DNA from 2 places in the Streptomyces sp. NPDC006435 genome. Region 1 is predicted to be linked to the other one. Evidence: riboswitches for the same ligand, from Rfam matches in the RefSeq annotation. Region 1 holds a riboswitch; the other holds the start of a gene.
What was found. A riboswitch is a leader RNA that binds a small molecule or an ion and turns the genes downstream of it on or off. The one in region 1 is predicted to bind cobalamin.

Region 1 (3,135 bases):
CGCTTCGAGGCCCGGCACGCAGTAGTCCGCGCCGGGGACGAGCGTCCGCTGGACCATGGCCTCGCGGGTGGAGGCCATCGCGTGGAACGGGATCTGCTCCGTGTCGCCCGGCCGGACGAGGTTCACGACGACCCGGGTGCCGCCCGCGGTGAACGACGCGGTGACGGTGGTACCGGTGAGGTCCGTGCGGATGCCGGAGACCGCTCCGGGCGCGAGCCGGAGGGCGATGTCCACCGTGTGGATCCCGTAGAAGAAGATCCCGTCGTACTCGCTGTCGGGGTCGGCCGGCCCGGACACGACGACCAGGTGCGGCGCGCCGTTCGCCGCCGACCGGGCCGCCAGTTCCTCGGTGTCGGGGATCCAGCGGAGCGCCGAGGACGAGGTGAGCGGCGCGCCGTGGGCGAGCGCGGTGTCGATCATGGCCCGGGCGTCCTCGACGGTGCGGGCGAGCGGCTTGTCGACGAACACCGCGAGGCCCTCGGCCAGGAAGGGGACCGCCAGGTCGCGGTGGCGCGTTCCGTACCGGTCCGCGACGACGACGGCGTCGACCAGTCCGAGCAGTTCGGTGGGCTCGTCGACGACGGTCGTGATCCCGCCGGTGGCCGCCAGGGCGTCGTTGCGCGGGCCGTGTCCGCCGCTGAGCGCCACGACGCGCGCGTCGCCGCCCGCCCCGTCGACGTTGAGGTGGCGGACGATCTGGTCGACGTGGCTGCTGTCGGTGCCGACGATCCCGATGCGCATCCGGAGACGTTCCCTTCATCGGTGGCGGCGGCCCGCCCGCCCGTGGTGCGACACCGAGTCTCGCACAGAGGGCGCACGGCCCCGGCCCGCGGTGCCAGCAGGGGCGGTACGGAGTGGCAGCAGGAGCGGTACGCGGTGACGGCACGGGCGGTACGGGCGGACGGCCCCGTGCGCCCGTACCGGGCCGTTCGCGCAGGTGACCGACACCGCGCACCGGCCCCTGCGCGCGGGCGTGCGGGCGTGCAGAAAAAGCGGCGTGGTGCACCGGGCGTCGCACCCGGTACGCGCGGGCGCGCAGGCGTGCGCGCGGTGCTCCCCGCCCCCTCCGGGCGTGCTTGTCACCACCCCGGGCCAGGCATTACTGTCACCACGCCTTGGTGAACGGGAAATCCGGTGTGATACCGGTGCGGCCCTCGCCACTGTGATCGGGAAGTCCGGCTCCAGCCCCCTGCGGGCAGCCACTGGGTCCTCGGACCCGGGAAGGCGGAGCACGGGCGGTGGTACCCGTCAGCCAGGAGACCGGCCAAGGCGCGTCAACCATCCACGAGGTGCTGGAGAGGGTCTACTGAGCCATGCACATAGCCGAGGGCTTTCTGCCTCCGGCGCACGCGATCGCCTGGGGCGTCGCGTCCGCGCCGTTCGTCGTACACGGAGTACGGTCACTCACCCGTGAGGTCAAGGAGCACCCGGAGAGCACCCTGCTCCTCGGCGCCTCCGGTGCCTTCACCTTCGTCCTGTCGGCCCTGAAACTCCCTTCCGTCACCGGGAGTTGCTCACACCCCACGGGTACCGGACTGGGCGCCATCCTCTTCCGGCCGCCGATCATGGCGGTGCTCGGCACCATCACCCTGCTCTTCCAGGCGCTGCTGCTGGCCCACGGCGGTCTGACCACGCTCGGTGCCAACGTCTTCTCGATGGCGATCGTCGGCCCCTGGGCCGGATACGGGCTGTACCGGCTGCTGCGGCGGTTCGACGTGCCGCTGATGGTGACGGTGTTCTTCGCCGCGTTCGTCGCCGACCTCTCCACCTACTGCGTCACCAGTGTGCAGCTGGCGCTGGCCTTCCCCGACCCGAGCAGCGGATTCCTGGGCGCGCTCGGCAAGTTCGGTTCCATCTTCGCCGTCACCCAGATCCCGCTCGCGGTGAGCGAGGGTCTGCTGACGGTGGTCGTGATGCGGCTGCTGGCGCAGTCCAGCAAGGGGGAACTGACCCGGCTGGGCGTGTTCCCGACTCGCCGCGCGGACCGGACCGGCACGCCCGAGGAGGTGGCCCGATGAGCCGTAACGCGAAGATCAACGCCCTGCTGCTGCTCGTCGTGGCCGCGCTCGCGGTCCTGCCGCTGGCACTCGGCCTCGGCGACCACAAGAAGGAGCCGTTCACGGGCGCCGACGCCGAGGCGGAGACGGCGATCACCGAGATCGAACCGGACTACGAACCCTGGTTCTCGCCCCTGTACGAACCACCGTCCGGCGAGATCGAGTCGGCGCTCTTCGCCCTCCAGGCGGCGCTCGGCGCGGGCGTCCTCGCCTACTACTTCGGGCTGCGCCGGGGCCGCCGCCAGGGCGCGGAACTCGCCCTGACGCAGGAGCAGGCGCGACGGGACGCCGAAAGCACGTCCGTCGGCACCGGGGACTCCCCCGCCGAAGGAGCCTGAACCCGCGTGCTGCCGATCGACGAGGCGGCGCACAGCAACCGCTGGCGCCGCCGTCATCCCGTGGACAAGGCCGTGCTCGGACTCGGGCTCACCGTGCTCGCGATCTCGCTGCCGCCCTGGCCCGGCGCGGCGCTCGTCCTGGTGACGGCGCTCGTGCTGCTGGCCGGTCCGGCGGGCGTGCCGGGCCGGCGGCTGTGGCGGGCGTACCGGGTGCCGTTGGGTTTCTGCGTGACCGGGGCGGCCACCCTGCTGGTGCAGATCGGCGGCCCCGGCGGGTTCGTGTCCCTCGCCGACGGCGGGCCGGTCCGGGCGGGGGAACTCCTGCTGCGCACCTCGGCCGCCTCCCTCGGGGTGCTGCTGTTCGCCTTCACCACACCGATGTCCGACCTGCTGCCGCGCCTGGTGCGGGCCGGGGTGCCCGCGCCGGTCGTGGACGTCGCCCTGGTGACGTACCGCATGAGTTTCCTGCTGCTCGACTCCGTGCGCCTGATCCGTCAGGCGCAGGCGGCCCGGCTCGGGCACACCACTCGGGCCGCCGCCTGGCGTTCCCTGGGCGGGCTCGGCGCCACCGCGTTCGTCCGGGCCTTCGACCGGGCGGCGCGGCTCCAGGCCGGGCTCGCCGGCCGGGGCTACGACGGCACCCTGCGCGTCCTGGTGCCCGAGGCCCGGGTCTCCGCCCCCTTCACCGCGGCGAGCCTCGCGCTGCTCGCGGCACTGACCGTCCTCACCCTCGTACTGGA
Region 2 (3,135 bases), on a different contig from region 1:
GCGACGAAGTGGTCCTCGTCCGCGGCTCCGCCCGCCGCCTTCTCCGCGGCCTCGGCGACCCGGTCCGCCAGCGGTGTGCCCGCGAGGGCTTCGGCGAACTCCATCAGGTCCGCGGCCCGGTCGGGCCTGGGGCGGAGCAGTCCGGCGACCAGTACCCGGTCGAAGGCGTCGACGGCCGACAGTGCCTCGTCGAGTCCGGCGACGGGTTCGTGGAGCAGATCGGTGCGCATCACGCCACCGCCCTGGTCGGCGGGAACCACTGCATCTCCGGCAACGGCGCGGTGGTCGGGGCGAGTTCCAGATAGGCGAGGTGGCGCAGGAACCGGCTGAAGACGGGCGCGGCGGCCGCGGTGTCCCCCTGCGGCGGGCGGGTGCCGGTCATCTGGGCGGTGATGACCGGTGCGCTCGACGCGCCCTCCGCGATGTCGACCTTCAGATAGCGGGCGACGCGCTCGGCCCCGTACTGCAGCACCGCCTCGCCGATCAGGGCCTGGATGTGTTTGCAGAACGATCCCCGCGCGCCGCCGCAGGGCCGGTTGTTGTTGGTGCTGCAGGCGAAGGCGTAGGTGCCGACCGCGACCGACGAGACGTAGACCCGTCCGATGTCCGAGCCGCTGGACACCACTCCTTGCAGGCGCCCGTCGGCCAGTTCGACGAACGGTACTTTGGCGAGCTTCCGCGGCCGTGCGGGTGCCGTCACCCGCGCCGTGCTCGACCTCTCCCAATCCGACAACGCACCACTCCTATGCAACAAAAAGGGGACGTCCTCGCCACACCGGCTGGACACGAACCGAACATACCTGCGCCCACTGACAACGCCCCGATCGTGGCGGGACTGCTCAGGATGTGAGCACGGGAGACCCCGTGGGCGACCGGGCGGTGTCGGTGGTGCGGACGGTTCTGCGGTGCGGACGGTGCGGAGTGCGTGTGTCGCGGAACGCGTGCCGTGGAGTGAGTGGCGCGGTGGAGCGAGTGGTGCGGTGGTCCCTGTGCCCGGTGCCCTGTCGTGCGGTCACGGACGTGGCCGGACCGCACGACAGGGCACCGGAGTTGTGTCAGGGGGTGGGGTCCGTTCCGTGTGCGGCCATGACCTCCTCGTACGAGGGCAGCGGGTAGTACGGGAGGATGTGGAGCAGGTCGTACTGGGGGCACGGCGCCTTGATGCACTGCTTGGGCGACGGCACACAGATCTGGCCGGCGGGCGCCACGACGGCGGCGCACGGGCTCACCTGCGGCACGAGGGGACCCTCGTCCGCGAGTGCAGCGCCCGCCGGGGCGAGGGACAGGGCGGTGAGAGCGGCCACCGTGGCGGCACGCAGCAAGTTCTCGATCACAACCAGCAGAGATAGCCCCACTTCCGGGTGACGTCGCACCACCGTCGAGGACAATCACCCGTACGTGTCATGGAGTTCACTCCGTGAACGTTCGTTCCTTGCCGCGCTCCGGCGCGGGGCGACCGTGCAGGAGCGCGGAGCGGCAGCGGCTGAGGCCGGAAGCGATGAACACCGGCCGTCGGTACCAGGGCCATGACCTGCCGGAATACGTGGTCTGACAGAATGGCCCGGAGAACATGGGCGACGCGCGTCAGGAAACCGGTGTGAATCCGGTACGGTCCCGCCACTGTGACCGGGCTGCAACGGCCCGGAAGCCAGATACTGGCCGCGCCGCCTTCCCAGACGACCCAGGGGACGAGGACATCCCCCGGAAAGGGCCGGCCATGCCACGGATCCGCCGTGTACCGCTCGTACTCATACCGCTGCTCCTGCTGCCGCTCGCCGGCTGCGGCACCGGCGACAAGGACGGGACGGGGGCCGCACCGGCCGCCGACGGCTTCCCCTACACGGTCACCAACTGCGGTACGAGAACGACCTTCGACGCCCCGCCGGAACGGGTCGTCACCATGAACCAGCACGTCACCGAGATCATGCTGGCCCTCGGGCTCCGGGACCGGCTGGTCGGTACGGCCTACCTGGACGACAGCGTCCTGCCGGAGTACCGGTCCGCGTACGACCGGACCAAGGTGCTCGCGAAGGAGTACCCCTCCAAGGAAGTGCTGCTCGGTGCCAACCCCGACTTCGTCTATGGCGGGTACGACAGCGCCTTCGACAGGGCCAGGGGCCAGGACCGGGCGGGGCTCCACAAGAACGGCATCGACACCCGGCTGAACATCGAGAACTGCACCGAGGGCGGGGTCGGCCTCGACCAGTTGGCCACCGAGATCACCCAGGTCGCCAGGACCTTCGGCGTACCGGAGCGCGGCAGCGAGCTGATCGCCCGGGAACGGCGGAAGATCGCGGCGGTCGAGGCGGGCCTCAAGGGCTCCTCGCCCCGCTCGGTGTTCGTGTACGACTCCGGCGACAGCTCCGCGTTCACGGCGGGCGGCAAGGGCATCGGCAACGAGATCGTCGAGCTCGCCGGTGGCAGGAACGTCTTCGCGGACCTCGACGCCACCTTCGGCGACGTGTCCTGGGAGCAGGTCATCAAGCGCAGGCCCGAGGTGGTCGTGATCTACGACTACGGAGGCACCACGGTCGCGGCCAAGAAGAAGCGGCTGCTGGACGATCCGGCGCTCGCGGACGTGCCGGCGATCAGGAACAAGAAGTTCGCGGTGCTCCCGCTGTCCTCGGCCGTGCTCGGGGTCCGGGTCGCCGACGCCGTACGGGACCTGGCCGGGCAGCTGCACCCCGGCACCCCGTGAGCGCGGGGTCCGCCCGCCCCGGCCCGAAGTCCGCCCTGCGCTCGGCCCCCGTCGTGATCGGCGTCCTCACGGTGCTGCTGCTCGCGGCAGCGGTGGCCGGTCTGGCGCTCGGTCCGGTACGGATTCCGCCGGGCGAGGTGCTGAGTACGGTCCTGGGCGGTGAACGCACCGGTGCGTACCCGACGATCGTGTGGGAGGTGCGGCTGCCCAGGGTGCTGCTCGGGGCCGTCGTCGGCGCCGGGCTGGCCCTGTCGGGCGCGGTGCTCCAGGCGCTGGTGCGCAACCCGTTGGCCGACCCGTTCCTGCTGGGCGCCTCGTCCGGGGCGTCGGCGGGCGCCGCCTCGGTCGTCGTGCTGGGGGTCGGCGCCGGGGTGGCCACCGATGTGGCGCTGCCCGTCGCGGCGTTCGCCGGATCCATGGCCGCGCTGGTCGCGGTC

Region 2: linked by a shared signal. The riboswitch ahead of ABZZ04_RS11020 (ABC transporter substrate-binding protein) and the one ahead of ABZZ04_RS16965 (energy-coupling factor ABC transporter permease) in region 1 are both predicted to bind cobalamin.

What each region holds. Positions count from the first base shown of each region.
Region 1 covers NZ_JBEXPY010000015.1:7,847-10,981, forward strand. Annotated here, with positions in the region: gene ABZZ04_RS16960 (Gfo/Idh/MocA family oxidoreductase) at 1-741, opposite strand, end outside; cobalamin riboswitch at 1,100-1,284, shown strand; gene ABZZ04_RS16965 (energy-coupling factor ABC transporter permease) at 1,314-2,018, shown strand; gene ABZZ04_RS16970 (energy-coupling factor ABC transporter substrate-binding protein) at 2,015-2,395, shown strand; gene cbiQ (cobalt ECF transporter T component CbiQ) at 2,402-3,135, shown strand, end outside.
Region 2 covers NZ_JBEXPY010000007.1:133,295-136,429, forward strand. Annotated here, with positions in the region: gene ABZZ04_RS11005 (hypothetical protein) at 1-260, opposite strand, end outside; gene ABZZ04_RS11010 (hypothetical protein) at 230-733, opposite strand; gene ABZZ04_RS11015 (hypothetical protein) at 1,056-1,334, opposite strand; cobalamin riboswitch at 1,541-1,679, shown strand; gene ABZZ04_RS11020 (ABC transporter substrate-binding protein) at 1,718-2,698, shown strand; gene ABZZ04_RS11025 (iron ABC transporter permease) at 2,695-3,135, shown strand, end outside.